2 regions of the Pseudoclavibacter sp. RFBJ3 genome follow, and region 2 is predicted to be linked to the other one. Evidence: riboswitches for the same ligand, from Rfam matches in the RefSeq annotation. Region 2 holds a riboswitch; the other holds the start of a gene.

Region 1 (7,542 bases), on a different contig from region 2:
CGACGGTCGCACCATGAAGCAGCGGATGCTGGCCGGCGAGCTGTACCACGCGGACGACCCGGAGCTGCTGGCGGGGGCGGAGCGCGCGGTTCGGCTGCAGGCCGAGTACAACGCCGCGTTCCCCGTCGACACGGAGCGCGCATCCGGGATCCTCACCGAGCTCCTCGGCAGTCTGGGCGCGAACGTCGCCGTGAAGGCGCCGCTGTACGTCGACTACGGCTCCAACATCACGATCGGCGACGGCACCTTCGTCAACGTGGGTCTCGTGGCGCTCGACGTCACTCCCATCACGATCGGTGCGAGCTGCCAGATCGGGCCGAACGTGCAGCTGCTGACGCCGACGCATCCGCTCGACCCCGAGCCCCGTCGCGCCGGCTACGAGGCGGGCGCGCCCATCACGCTCGGCGACAACGTGTGGCTTGGCGGCGGCGTCATCGTCTGCCCCGGCGTCACGATCGGCGAGAACACGGTCGTGGGCGCTGGCGCCGTCGTCACGAAGGACCTGCCCGCGAATGTCGTCGCCGTGGGCAACCCGGCACGCGTCATCCGATCCCTCGACTGACCGGACCTCACGGAGACGGAGCATCCATCATGGCTTCACGCAGCTACGCACGCGGCACCACGGAGTTCGACCGTGGGCTGACGTTCTTCGACGCGGTCTACGCGGTCGCCATCACCCTGCTTGTCGTCGACATCGTGCCGCCAACGGCAGACCATTGGGCGAGCTGGGATGCGCTCGCCGGCTCCGGCGTGCTCGACCAGCTCCTCGCCTTCGCGATCAGCTTCTTCGTCATCGCGAACTTCTGGAAGGTCAACCACCGCCTCATGGGCGAGGTGTCGGCGCTCGACGGCCCGCTGCTCAACACCAACATCGTGGCGATGTTCTTCATCGTGCTGCTGCCGTTCAGCACCGCGTCGATGAGCGAGGCGACCCTCGACGCGCAGCCCCTGCCGGTCGTGCTCTACGCCGTCAACATCATCTGCGCGTCGCTCGCGCAGCACGTCATCTGGGTCGTGGCCGTGCACCGCGGGCTCACGGAGCCGTCGCGGGCGGCGCGCCGCCGGTCGGCGTTCACGTTCGTCGTGCCGGCCGTGTTCGCCCTGTCGATCCCGGTCGCGTTCCTCCTCGGCCCGGACCCTGCGCGCTACACCTGGCTGCTGCTGCTCCTCACAGGCCCCGTCACGTCGGCCATCCAGAAGCGGATGGCCGCGCGCGACGGCGGGGAGCCGGAGGACGCCTAGCTGTTGCTGGCCGTGAGGTTGTTGACGTCAAGGCGTGTTCAGTAGCGCGATGAGGGCGTTGATCGCTGGTTCGAATTGAGGGCGCGAGGGTGTAGCGAATCCGGTGACGAGCCCACGGGGTTGCGGATGGCTTCGGGTGTAGCGGGAAAGCGTGTGCACTGCGACAGCGTCTGAGGAGAGGCCGTCATGGTCGCTCGCCAAGGTCACCTGATCCTCACTCACCGGGATCAGGGCGTGGAGTCCGGCCGGGATACCGGGGACGTCGTACCCCGCACTGTGGAGCGCGCGTTGAAGATGGGCGCGGCGTCGAGCGTATTCGCGGCGCTGGCGGCGGATGTGGCGTTCGTAGTCCCCGCTGCGGATCAGGTCCGCGAGAGCGAGCTGGTTGATCACCGGGGCGCCGCCAGTGAGGGCCTCGGAGACCTCAGTGACGGGCTGTACGAGATCGTGCGGAAGGACGAGCCAGCCGAGCCGAAGCCCGGGATCGAGGGTCTTGCTGGCGCTACCCGCGTAGACGACGTGTTCGGGCACGGATCGTTGCAGTGCCGCGATCGGGCGACGATCGAAGCGGAATTCGCCGTCGTAGTCGTCCTCGATGATGTAGCTGTCGTTTGTTGTGGCCCAATCAGCGACGAGTTGACGTCGGGTGGGGGCGAGCGCGCCGCCGAGCGGGAACTGATGCGCCGGGGTCAGCAGGACTGCGTTGGTCTCATTGCGTAGCTGACTGACATCGGCACCGTCGTTGTCTACGGGAAGATCGTTCACGGTGAGCCCGGCCGTGCGCCAGGGCCGGTCGATCCCGGGCAGCGATGGGTCTTCGATCTCGATCGTTGTCGCGCCCTGAGATGCGAGTGCGGCGGCAAGAAGCGTGCAGGCGGTGCGGAAACCAGCACAGATCACGATCGCCTCGGCAGTGGTCTCTACCCCGCGGGCTCGACTGAGATAGGCCGCGAGCTCGCTGCGCAACTCCAAGACGCCCGCTCCATCCGTTTCTAAGGCCCCCGCGGTTGACGCGGCGCGTCGGGTGGCAGTGAGCCATCGTGTGGTCGGGAAGGAGCCGCGCTCGGGCTGCCCTGGCCGAAGATCAAACCCAGACCGCATCCCAGGGGCAGTCTTCTCCGTGCGGTGTGCCGGGGAGGTGTTGCGAGCGACGAAAATCCCGGCCCGCGGCCGGGCTTCCAGGACGCCTTCGGCGACGAGGTCGTCGATCGCGGCCACGACGGTGTTGCGAGCGATGCCGAACTCCACAGCGAGCTCGCGCGTGGCAGGCAACCTGGCCCCTTGAGCGAGGGCACCTCGTGCGATCGCATTGCGGATGGTGTGCTCGACCGCACGCGCTTTCGGCAATGACCTGTCCAGACGGAAGAGATCATCCATTGGACCAAGATACTGCTCGTCATCTGGAACTTTCAGATGGTCCAGGGCTGGTTTAGCCTCGTGAGCGTTCCTAACGAGAGGGGTTCCTGTTGCGCATCTTCATTGCTGGTGGTTCCGGCGTGCTCGGGCGTGCACTCATTCCGCTGCTCAACGCGGCCGGGCATGAGGTGGCAGCCACAACCCGCTCCGAGGTCAGGGCGGCCCTCTTGAGCCGGCTCGGCGCGGCCCCGATCGTCGTTGATGCGCTCGACAGAGACGCCGTGTTGCAGGCGGTGGGCCAGGCAAGACCAGAGGTGATCGTGCATCTCCTGACGGATCTCGGCACGGGAAGCTCTGCAAGCAACGCGCGCTTGCGCATCGTGGGCACCCGCAATCTCGTCGACGCAGCCCGGCAGGCTGGTACGTCTCGGATGATCGCAGAGAGCATCTCCTGGGTCTACTCCTCTGGAGCCGAACTCGCCGGAGAGGCCGAGCCGCTCGATCCCGACCCCGCCGAACCCAGGCGTACGACGATCTCCGCGGTGAGGGCGCTCGAGTCTGCCGTCAGCGAGATCCCGGAGCATGTTGTGTTGCGGTTTGGTCAGCTCTATGGACCAGACACCTGGTACTCCCGCGACGGACGCTACGGACAGGACGCACGAGCCGGTCGCTTGCAGACCACCGAGACAGTGGCGTCCTTCATCCACACCGCCGATGCTGCCCACGCGGCCCTCCTCGCGCTGGGGTGGCCGAGCGGGATCTGGAACATCGTCGACGACGAGCCCGCGGCCGGGTACGAGTGGGCACCACTCTTCGCGGCCGCAGTCGGCGCACCCGAGCCGAATACCCCGGACTCCGGCAATATCGGTCGCCCCGTCTCGAACGCGCGCGCCCATGACACCGGTCTCGTTCTGCAGCACCCAAGCTGGCGCGAAGGTTTCAGCACTCTGTGAGGCCAGCATTCCGGCCCAGAACCTGGCGACAGGCCGTCATCACCTACACGGGAGTCCTGCCCGTCAGCCTGGTCCTCAACTTCGTCCGCCCCACTCACTGGCCACTGGCCACGACTGGTATTCGTCGTCTCCAACGCCGCCGTCCTCGTCGCAGCACTGAACTGGGCGTTATTGCCGGCGCCGCGTCAACAACGTCCTGGTCTCAGACGTCTAGCCCTTTGGCACGTACGCGTTCGTGAACGCGTCGCCGTCCAGCGGCTTCTCGAGCAGGTCCTGATCGCTCATGAACGTCGCCATCGTGGCCCACACGTCGGCGTCGTTCGTGAAGAGCGGCTGCCCCTCCTGCGCGGACAGGAACGGGATGGTCGCCTCGAGCGTCGCGAGCGCGTCGCTCTTCGCCTCATCCGTGTAGAGGGTCGGGATGTACTCGGCGGCGATGTCGATCGACTCCTCCGGGTTGTCGATCACGTCCTGCGTGGCCAGGGCGAGGGCCTCGAGCACGGGGGTGACCGACGCATCGTCGCCCTCGATGATCGAGTCGGCGACCCCCAGGGACGGGCCGACGAGGGTCGGCGCATCCGCCGGCGCGATCTCGATCGTGCGAACCGGGAAGCCCGCCTTCTCGAACTGCACGGCGTCGTTGTTGATGTAGCCCATGACCCCATCAACCGCGCCCGTCGTGAGCGCCGCCTGCTGCGTGTAGCCGATGTACTCGATCTTCACGTCGTCCGCCGTCAGCCCGTTGCTCTGCAGCAGCGACAGCAGCGCGAAGTACGTCTGCCCGTAGGGGCCGGGCGTGCCGATGGTCGTGCCGCGCGCATCCTCGGCCGTCGTGATGTCGGAGTCCTCCGGCACGATGAGCGTCGCCGGGTACGTGTTGTAGAGCGTCGCCACCGAGGTGACGGGGATGTCGGCCGCCCGCGCCTGCGTGATCTCGTCGCCGCCCGCGTACACGAAGTCCTCCGTGCCGTTCGCGAGCGCACCGAACAGGTCCTCGCCCTCGCCGTGGTGACGCAGCTCCACGTTGACGCCCTTGTCGTCGAAGTAGCCCTTCGCCTCGGCCACGTAGAACGGCACGAACTGGATGTTCGGGGTGTAGGTGAGGCCGATGGTCACGTCGCCCGCGGCCGCGGCGGGCGCCTCCGCGCCGTCGCCACCTGCCGAGGGGGAGCATCCGGCGAGCACGGCCACGGCTGCCACGGCGCCGGCCGCGATGACGGAGCGCACGGCCCGCGAGCGGAAGCCCGCGGTGGTTGGACGAGTGTTCATGGGCGTCTCCAGATCGAGAGAGGTGCGGTGGGAGGTCAGGCGGGGAGCGGTTCGTCGGCGAGCACGCGGGCGCGCCGCCTCGACTTGGGTTCGTCGTCGTTCCAGGTCACGGCGTTCTGGAACAGCCGCATGAGGATGTACAGGGCGACGGCGAGGAGCACGAGCATGAGCAGCGTGGAGAAGATGCCGGGGATGTCGTTGGCGTCGCGGTTGAGGGTGAGGAGCATGCCGAGCCCCCGCCCGCCCATCGTGAACTCGCCGACGACGGCACCCGTGATGGACAGCGTCACACCGGCGCGGATGCCGGCGAGCACGCTCGGCAGGGCGAGCGGCCCCTCGACCCACCACAGCAGCTGGTACCAGTTGGCGCCGTCGATGCGCCCCGCCTCGATGACGTCCTGCGGGAGCTGCCGCACGCCGAGCACGGTCGTGACGATCATCGGGAAGAAGGACATGATCGCGCAGAGCACGACCGTCGGGGCGAGGCCGTAGCCGATCCACAGCACGAGCAGGGGTGCGAGGGCGATGGCCGGGACGGCCTGCGACGCGGCGACGTACGGGGTGATCGCGACATCGACCCACGGGAGGCGCGCGATGAGGTAGCCGAGCGGCACGGCCACGAGGATCGCGAGGAGACTGCCGAGCAGGGCCGCCGAGAGCGTCACCCAGGCGTGGCCCAGCATCGGGCCCTTCGTCACGTCGAGCCAGAAGCGCTCGGCGAGCTGGCCGGGAGCAGGGAGGAACTGCGGCGAGATGAGCCCCGCCGCTGTGACGAGCCACCACACGGCGAGCACACCGATCGCCACCGTGATCGGTGCGAGGAAGCGTGCTGACGTCGTGTTCATCTACCCGGCTTTCGTGGAAAGCTCCGGGGATGACGAGGCGCGTGGAGGTCGCCGAACTGGTCGGCGGATTCCACGAGCTGACGGTACGCCGAGGCGTGCCGTCACGTGCGCCTCCCTTCCGGACTTTCACCGTCGGTTCCGGAATTTCACCAGATCAGCCACTCCCTTGCGGGAGCAGGTCGCGGACTATAACCGCCGGCTCGGAATTACACCGACCCCGGAGCACGTGGACTCTGTCGCCAGAATACGACACGCCCCCGTGATGCGCGACATCGTGACGCTCCGCGACGAGCGAACAGCTCCAGGGAATGCCTGGACAGCAGCGCCGTCGCCCTTGTCACCGTTCTCTCGGGATGGTCTGCACGCACGCGGATGGCTTGCAACACATCCCGAGGCGCGAAAGCCATCTCGAGACACGGCTATCCGGCGGCGGCCTGCGCCTCCGCGGTCTTCTTCGCGCTGCGGAGCTCGCTGGCGATCGCGGCTGCTGCGATGGGCTTCGCGAGGCCGAGGCGCTCGGCGATGCCGCCGGCGTCGAACTCCGCATCCACCGTCACGCGGGTGCTGGCCGGGGTGATCGCCTCGGTGCGCACCTCGGCGGCGAAGGACGCACGGCCCTCGACCGATTCCCAGCGAAGGCGCTTGCCCGGCTCGTTGACGACGACCTTCGCGTCGATCGAGCGTCGCTGCCCGACGAGCTCGACGTCCCACCTGATGAGGTCAGGGCCGAGCACCTCGACGTGCTTCACGATGCTGAGGACGCTCGGGAGCGACTCCGGCTCGGCGTAGAGGTTGAAGAGCACGTCGACGGGCACATCGATGTCGATGGATTCACTCACGAAGGTCATGCGATGAGCGTAGCCGTCGCACGCTACCGGTTCGCCGCGAGCGAGCCGGTCGTGGACGCCCCCGGCGTGGAGGCGAAGCAGCGGTAGCCGCGCAGCCCCGCGTCCCAGTCCGCCTGGTTCAGGGGGTAGCTGGCCTCGATGACGAGCCCGGGCACGGCCGCGGCCGCGGCGGTGTCGAGGACGTCGCTCGCCTGGCACGTGATCTGGGCGCGGTCCCTGAGCGCTTCCTCACCCGGGTACTCGGCGTCTGCGGACAGCGTCGTCGCCTCGACGTCGGCGAGCAGCTGCCCCGAGTGCTCGGCGTCGCAGTCGACGACATCGAACCTGGGCTCCCAGGGCGAGGTGTAGTCGCGGATGCACTGGCCCGGCTCGAGCATCGACGCGTCGGCGCCCGCGAGTGGCACCTCGGTGAGCGCGGGCCCGGCCGTCTCCTCTGGCGGGACCTGCCCGTCGCCGAACGGCTGGAGCCAGACTCCGAGCGCGGCCCCACCGAGGAGGAGGACCCCGATCAGCGCTGCGAGGACGCCGCGGTTGCGGCGCTTCGCGGCGCGCTCCACCTGCTGCTCGCGTGCTTGAGGCTGCTCGCGCGCTTCAGGCGTGGGGGTCGCTGCCATGGGGAGTGCCTAGGCGAGGCCCAGGTCTTCGAGGCCGATTGCGGCGCGATACGGGTAGCCCGCGGCTTCGATGACGCCCTGCGCTTCCGTGGCGCGGTCGACGATGACGGCGACGCCGACGACCTTCGCGCCGACCTTCTCGAGGGCTTCGATGGCCTTGAGCGGCGAGCCGCCCGTGGTGGACGTGTCCTCGAGCACGACGACCCGCTTGCCTTCCAGGTCCGGCCCTTCCACCTGGCGGCCGCGGCCGTGGTCCTTCGGCTCCTTGCGCACGACGAACGCGTCGACGATCTTGCCCTGCGCGAGCCCCTGGTGCATGACGGCGCTCGCGAGCGGGTCTGCACCCATCGTGAGGCCGCCGACTGCATCCACCGGCGCGCCCGTGAGGGTCTCGAACTCCTCGATGACCTCGAGC
Region 2 (7,542 bases):
GCCCGTCGCCCGCGAGCTCGGGATCCCGATCGCGCAGAGCTTCCACTCCATCGCCGCAGACAGCTCCACGCCGCTCGCCGACGGGGAACGCGCCGAATCGCCTGGACGGCTCGCCGGCGAGGCGATGCTCGCGAAGTCCGTCGACGCGATCGTCGTCGTCAGCAGGGCCGAACGCGACACCGTCCTCTCGAGGCTCGGCGGCGACCCCGCGATCACGCACATCGTGCCGCCTGGCGTCGACGCCGACCTCTTCCTCCCCGCGTGGGATGCGCGGGCCGAGCCGGCTGCGCACGAGCAGCGACCCAGGCGTGCCCTGTCTGCCGGGCGCCTGCATCCGCTCAAGGGCTTCGACCTGGCCCTCGACGCGATCGCCGAGGTCGACGCCGACGTCCGCCCCGACTACGTGCTCGTGGGCGCCGCACCGCCGGATGCCGACGGCCGCGAATACGAGGCTCGCCTGCATGACGCCGTCGAGCAGCACGGGCTCGCCGACCATGTGCAGTACATCGGCTCGCTCAGCCGGCACGCGCTCGCAGCCCAGCTGCGCTTCGTGGACCTCGTGCTGATCCCCTCCCACTCCGAGACGTACGGTCTCGTCGCGCTCGAGGCCGCGGCATCCGGCGTGCCCGTCGTCGCCTCCGCAGCCGGCGGACTCCGCGAGGCTGTCGTCGACGGCGTCACCGGCATCCTGCTCGAGACGCGCGACCCCGCCGACTGGGCGGCCGCCATCGCGGGCATCCTCCGGCAGCCCGAGGTCGCCGAGCGCATGAGCCGCGCCGCACGCGAGCACGCGCTCACCCACTCGTGGGACCTCAGCGCGGAAGGCCTCCTCTCGGTGTTCCGCGACCTCGTCGCACAGGCCCGGCCGGGTTCCGCGCGTGCCTGAGGGCGGCCACAGCCTGCTCGACTCGGTGCGCCACGCGCTGGTCGTGCACGCGCATCCCGACGACGAGGTGCTTGCCGGCGGCGCCCTGCTCCGCGAGCTCCACGAACGTGGCGCACGAGTCACGCTCGTGACGTGCACGCGCGGCGAGCTCGGCGAGATCGTCGACGGCGCGCTGCCAGATGCCACCTCCGTCGGGGAGCTCGCGGCCGTGCGGGAGCGGGAGCTGCGCGGCTCGCTCGACGCCCTCGGCATCGACGAGCACCGCTGGCTCGGCACCGCCCCCGCACGCGCCGAGGGCCTCGCACCCCGCGACTACCGTGATTCGGGGATGCGCTGGCTGCGGCCGGGCCTCGCTGGCCCCGCCGACGAGACCGACCTGCGGTCGCTGAGCGTCGCCCCGCTCGAGGAGGTCACCGCTGATCTCGCCGCCGCGATCGCCCATGACGGGCCGGACCTCGTCATCAGCTACGACGCGACCGGCGGGTACGGGCACCCCGACCATGTTCGGGCGCGGGAAGCGAGCCTCGCGGCATCGCGGGCAGCCGGTGTGCGATTCGCGGAGCTCGTCGAGCAGAGCGAGCGTGCCCTCGCGGCCGAGATCGGCGACCTCGAGTGGTTCGACCTCGAACAGCACCGGGCCGCGGTCGTCGCCGCCCTCCGCAGCCACCGCACCCAGCTCACGGTCGACGACGACGGCGCGTCGCTCGTGCACTCGGGCGGGCAGCGGCAGGACGTGCACCTCGCGATCGGTCTGCGCGAAGTGGTGGCGTAGCGCGGCCGTCCGCGCGGGCACCCACCTGGGTGCGAGCTGTCCCACGACGTCACACGCCAAGCTTGCGGGCTTATGCTCGCCGTGCAACATGCTCCGGGGTCGGTGAAAGTCCGAACCGGCGGTGAGAGTCCGCGACCCGCTCGTCCGCGAGCGGTTGACCTGGTGGAATTCCGGGACCGACGGTTAAAGTCCGGATGGTAGGTGCATGGGAGGCGCTCGTCTCGGCGAGGGCCTCCGAGGCGTCGGCTGCCGGACTCTCCGGCTGCGCCGGCACCGGGACATGGCCCCGTGGTACGCGAAACGCGGAGGTCCGGCCATGCCGATCCAAGAACCCACACGCGTCGACACTGTCGACGCCGCCATGCAATTGGCGCTCTCCCTGGCGGCCCGAGGGCCAGCCCGAGATCCGAACCCACAGGTCGGGTGCGTCCTGCTCGCGCCGCCCTCCGGCGCGGGCGGCCCGCGCCGCATCCTGGGAAGCGGCCACCACCGCGGAGCGGGCACGCCGCACGCGGAGGCCGCCGCGCTCGACGCCGCGCGCGCAGCCGGGGCGGACGTGCGGGGTGCGACCGCCGTCGTGACCCTCGAGCCCTGCGCCCACAGCGGCAGGACGCCGTCGTGCGCCGACGCCCTCCTGCACGCAGGTGTCGCGGAGGTCGTCTACGCGGTCGCGGACCCGAACCCGATCGCATCCGGGGGAGCGGCGCGCCTTCGCGCGCACGGGGTGAGCGTGTCGATGGGCACCCGGCAGGTCGAGGCCGAGTCACTCCTGCGGGTCTGGCTCGTCAATGTCACCGAGCGGCGGCCGTTCGTGACGCTCAAGCTCGCATCCACGCTCGACGGGAGGGTCGCCGCCGCCGACGGGTCGAGCCAGTGGATCACCTCCGAGGCCGCCAGGGCGCACGCGCACGGTCGGCGGGCCGAGGCCTGCGCGATCCTCGTCGGCACCGGAACGCAGCGCGCCGACGACCCATCGCTGTCGGTGCGGGGAATCGCCGCGACTGACGCGTCGCAGCCCCTGCGCGTCGTGATGGGGCTGCGCGAGGTCGAGGAGGGCGCCGCCGTGCGCGCGGAGCCGGCGCTGTTCGTGCACCTCCGGACGCACGACCCGGTCGACGCCCTGGAGGTCCTGCACGCGAGGGGCGTCCGCCACGTCATCGTCGAAGGCGGCCCGACCATCGCGGCGGCCTTCCTCCGCGCCGGACTCGTCGACGAGATCGACGCCTACGTCGCGCCCATCCTGCTGGGCGATGGGGCGAGCTCCGTCGCGTCGCTCGACATCGGGAGCCTGCGGGACGCGAACAGGTGGACCACCGACTCCGTGCATCCGCTGGGCGTCGACACGCTCATCCGGCTCGTCCGGGGCCCCGAATCACCCGCCGTTCACGTCCCCGGCGCTGCACCCGTGGGAGTCGCAGCATGAACGCTGAACTGCTCCGGGCCCTCGAGGCACTGCGCGCGGGACGCCCCGTGCTCGTCGCCGACGCCTCTTCACGCGAGAACGAGGTCGACGCGATCCTCGCGGCGAACACCGCCACCCCCGAGTGGATGGGCTGGATCATCCGCCATTCCTCCGGGCTCCTCTGCGCGCCCCTCCCGGCGGCGCTCGCCGACCGGCTCAGCCTGCCCATCATGGTGGAGCGCAGCGAGGACGCGCGCGGCACCGCCTACACGGTCACGGTCGACGCGGCCGAGGGAGTGACGACGGGCATCTCGGCAACCGACCGGGCAACGACCGTCCGCGCCCTCGCCGCAGCGGATGCGCGCGCGAGCGATCTCATCCGGCCGGGCCACGTGCTGCCGCTGCGCGCCGTGGATGGCGGAGTGCTCGAGCGCCCGGGGCACACCGAGGCGGCCGTCGACCTCGTGCGCCTCGCTGGAACCGGCGAGGTGGGCGTCATCGCCGAGCTCGTGCGGGACGACGGCGAGATGCTGTCGTTCGGCGAGGCGCTCGAGCTCGCGGCAGCCACCGACCTGGTGCTGCTGCACGTCGACGACCTCGTGCGCCACCGCAGGGAGCACCCAGGCTTCCCCGCAGTGCCCACGCAGGAAGAACCGCAGGACCACAGCCAGCAGCGCGCCGCCCAGGCGCACGTGAGAGGAGCGCGACGATGAGCGGACACGGAGCACCGACAGTGCAGGCAGACGGGCGCGGCATGCGAGTCGTCGTCGTCGCGGCCGAGTGGCACGAGACGGCGATGGACGCGCTGCTCGACGGCGCCCAGCGCGCACTCGCCGATGCCGGCGTCACCGACGTCCAGGTCGTGCGGGTTCCCGGCTCGTTCGAGCTGCCCGTCGCGGCGAGCCGCATCGCCATGAGCAGGCCGGACGCGATCGTCGCGCTCGGCGTGGTCATCCGTGGCGGCACCCCGCACTTCGACTACGTGTGCACGGCCGCGACCAACGGCCTCACCGACGTGGCCGTGCGCACGGGCATCCCGGTCGGCTTCGGGGTGCTCACGTGCGACGACGAAGCCCAGGTGCAGGCCCGCATCGGCCTGCCGGGGAGCTTCGAGGACAAGGGGGCGGATGCGGCACTCGCCGCCATCGCCACCGCGAGCGCGCTCCGGGAATGGCCCGCGAGCCAGCCGGCAAGCCTGCCCACGAGCGGACGGGGCTGACCGTGTTCACGGGCATCATCGAAGAGCTCGGTCGGATCTCGAGCATCGAACGGCATGACACGGACGCGCGCCTCACGCTGCGCGCCCCGCTCAGCGTCAGCGACGCGAGGATCGGCGACTCCATCTCGGTGGACGGCGTCTGCCTCACCGTCGCCGAGCTGCTCGACGACGGCTTCACCGCGGACGTCATGGGGGAGACGCTGCGCGCCTCCGCGCTCGGCGACCGGGCCGAGGGCGATCCGGTGAACCTCGAACGCGCCATGCGCCTCGGGGATCGCCTCGGTGGCCACATCGTGCAGGGGCACATCGACACGACCAGCGAGGTGCTGGAGGTGGAGCGCTTCGACGCGTGGCGGCGCATCCGCTTCGCCATCGACCCAGCGCACGCGAGGCTGCTCGTCGACAAGGGATCGGTCGCTGTGTCGGGTGTCTCGCTGACGGTCAGCGCGGTCAGCGCGGTCAGTGCCGTCAACGGCGTCGGGCGAGCCGGCGCAGATGGCTCGCCCTGGTTCGAGGTGTCGCTCATCCCCGAGACGCTCGCCGCGACGACCCTCGGCGACCTTGGCGTCGGGGACCGGGTGAACGTCGAGACCGACATCCTCGCACGCCACGTGGCGCGGCTCGCGAGTCACCAGGCGTGAGCGAGGGGCAGGCGGGGCGAGCTCTTCGCTCCGTCTGCTCGGCGGGAAACCGGCACCATGCAGCTCAGCGAATCTCAGCGGACCACCTCGATCTTGATTAACCGCTTGATCAAGGCCGCGACGTGTGGTTATAGTCTGCGTAACCGATTAACCACGAACAATGAGGTGACATGGACCAACGAGGGTTCTACAAGCCAGACGGAGCTTGGGTAGGCGACGTGATCCCGTGGCAGGAAGGTGGACGCTTCCACCTCTTCTACCTCCACGAGACCCGTGAAGCCCCGAAGGCTGGCATGCCCTGGCACCGCATCGAGTCGGACAACGTCGTCGACTTCTCCGAGACCCGGGTCGCGCTCGCATCGGGTGGTCCAGAGGCCGCCGACTTCAACGTCTACACGGGCAGCGTCGTGCTCGACCAGAACGGCCACCACCACCTGTTCTACACGGGGCAGAACCCAGCCATCACCGGCCAGGATGGTCGGGCGCTTCAGGTGGTCATGCACGCAACAAGCTCGGACGGTATGCGCACCTGGGAGCGTCACCCCGCACACACATTCGGCGCTACACCCGGCTACGAAACCGGTGACTGGCGCGATCCGTTCGTGTTGTGGGATGCCGATCAGCAGCTCTGGCGGATGCTCATCACTGCTCGCCACGAGCACGGTCCCGATCGACGCCGCGGTGTCATCGCGCAGTGCACCTCGAAGGACCTCACGACTTGGCATGCTGCTGCGCCGTTCTGGGACCCGCGGCAGTACGTCGCGCACGAGTGCCCAGAGGTGTTTCAGTGGGGCGACTGGTGGTACCTCGTGTACTCGGAGTTCAGCGATGCTTTCGCCACCCGCTACCGGATGTCGCGCAGCCTCGAAGGTCCCTGGCAGGTCCCGGAACATGACACCCTTGACGGGCGGGCCTACTACGCGGCGAAATCTGCAGAACGAGAAGGCCGACGCTTCTTCTTCGGTTGGATCGCAACGCGGGAGGGGTCACGCGACGACGGCCCCTGGCAGTGGGCGGGCACCCTGTCCGTGCTCGAAGCGGAACAAGCGTCCGATGGGACACTCGCGTTCCATCCGGCGGCCGAGCTCCGAGAGACGTTCGACACGCTTGCCGGTTCAGGGGGCATCACACCAGGGACGGTGCTTGCTGCGTCGGACGGCTACGCCGAGGTGCTGACCGACCGAGACGCGCCGAGCTCTGCCCGCGTGCGCGCGCGATTCGACATCACGCAGGACACCACTGAATGCGGCGTCCTGCTGCGGGCAAGCGCAGACGGCGACACGGGATACCGACTGCGCCTCGAACCGAAGAGGAATCGCCTCGTCTTCGATCGCTGGCCGCGGGCATCGACCGGCACCGAGCAGTGGCACATCTCCGGGGATGTTCCCCACATCGTGGAACTCGAACGACCCTGCTCCCTCGACGCGGGCGTGCACGAGATCGAGGTCATCCTCGACGGTGAACTCTGCGTCGCGACCGTCGACAATGCCGTGGTCCTGAGCACTCGGCTCTACGACCTGCCCGCCGGCCGTCTGGGCGTCTTCGTCGCTGAGGGCACCGTCACCGTCGACAGCTTCATCATCCAGAGCCGCGACTCAGCGCCCCATTCGCCTTCCCCGCGCCATCAGCACCTCGTCACTACGGCGAGCTGACCTTCACCCACTGTCCCGATCAATCAACGGAGATCTCGATCATGTTCAGAACATCCAGGAAGACCGCCATCGTCGCGACCGTCGCGGCCGCGGCGCTTGCACTCACGGCCTGCGCCGGTGGCGCTCAGAGCGTCGACCCGAGCAACGTAAATCCGGAGGGTGAGATCGTCCCCAGGGAGATCTCGTGGCTCCTGTCCAGGCCGGCTGACGGGGGTGTCATCACGGCAATGCAGCAGATCGCCGAAGAGTACGCCGCTGAACATCCCGGCTTTGCGCTCAACCTCATCACGACCCCCGATCGTCCTTCCTACATTCAAAAGTACGAGACGCTGGCCGCGGCCAACCAGCTTCCTGAGCTCTTCGACACGGACGCGACTCCGTTCGCCCAGAAGCTCGCCGGTCAGGGGCGGATGCTCGATATCGATGCGCTCCTGGAAGATCTCGGGCTTGCCGACGACTACCGCGAGACGGCGCTCAACTACCAACGGTTCGATGACGGGACGCTCCGCATGGTGCCGTTCGAGTTCCAGCTCGAGTTCTTCTGGTACAACCAGGCTCTTCTCGACCAAGCAGGCGTGCAGCTGCCCGCGACGCTCGATGACTTCCCAAAGGTGTGCGAGGGTCTGCGGGCGGCAGGGATCACCCCGATCGCCCTCAACGGACAGGACCAATGGCCGCTTGAACGCTACATGGCCTACTACCCGTTCCGCATGGTTGGTCCCGAATACGTCCAGGACCTGAAGAACGGAGACGCGAACTTCTCTGACCCGGCGGGACGCGCAGCTGCAGAATGGCTCTCCTCGCTTGGGCAGGCCGGCTGCTTCCAGGAAGGCTTCTCGTCCACGGGGTACGCGGATGCGCAAGCATTGTTCACCTCGGGTAAAGCGGCCATCTACAACACCGGCACCTGGGAGCTCGGCAACCTGGCCACCGAATCGCTGGATTCAGGCGTGCGGGACGACGTCGACTA

What was found. A riboswitch is a leader RNA that binds a small molecule or an ion and turns the genes downstream of it on or off. The one in region 2 is predicted to bind FMN.
Region 1: it holds a riboswitch for FMN, as region 2 does, so the genes downstream of both, C5E07_RS00495 (ABC transporter permease) here and ribD (bifunctional diaminohydroxyphosphoribosylaminopyrimidine deaminase/5-amino-6-(5-phosphoribosylamino)uracil reductase RibD) in region 2, are expected to answer to the same signal.

What each region holds. Positions count from the first base shown of each region.
Region 1 is NZ_PSXZ01000001.1:97,666-105,207, reverse strand. Features, by position in the region: gene C5E07_RS00520 (sugar O-acetyltransferase) at 1-562, shown strand, start outside; gene C5E07_RS00515 (TMEM175 family protein) at 592-1,242, shown strand; gene C5E07_RS00510 (PLP-dependent aminotransferase family protein) at 1,270-2,619, opposite strand; gene C5E07_RS00505 (NAD(P)-dependent oxidoreductase) at 2,709-3,551, shown strand; gene C5E07_RS00500 (ABC transporter substrate-binding protein) at 3,762-4,820, opposite strand; gene C5E07_RS00495 (ABC transporter permease) at 4,856-5,665, opposite strand; FMN riboswitch at 5,768-5,894, opposite strand; gene C5E07_RS00490 (SRPBCC family protein) at 6,085-6,513, opposite strand; gene C5E07_RS00485 (septum formation family protein) at 6,537-7,127, opposite strand; gene pyrE (orotate phosphoribosyltransferase) at 7,137-7,542, opposite strand, start outside.
Region 2 is NZ_PSXZ01000013.1:240,484-248,025, reverse strand. Features, by position in the region: gene C5E07_RS13320 (glycosyltransferase) at 1-886, shown strand, start outside; gene C5E07_RS13315 (PIG-L deacetylase family protein) at 879-1,658, shown strand; FMN riboswitch at 1,744-1,868, shown strand; gene ribD (bifunctional diaminohydroxyphosphoribosylaminopyrimidine deaminase/5-amino-6-(5-phosphoribosylamino)uracil reductase RibD) at 1,975-3,081, shown strand; gene ribB (3,4-dihydroxy-2-butanone-4-phosphate synthase) at 3,078-3,773, shown strand; gene ribH (6,7-dimethyl-8-ribityllumazine synthase) at 3,770-4,279, shown strand; gene C5E07_RS13295 (riboflavin synthase) at 4,282-4,920, shown strand; gene C5E07_RS13290 (family 43 glycosylhydrolase) at 5,091-6,572, shown strand; gene C5E07_RS13285 (ABC transporter substrate-binding protein) at 6,614-7,542, shown strand, end outside.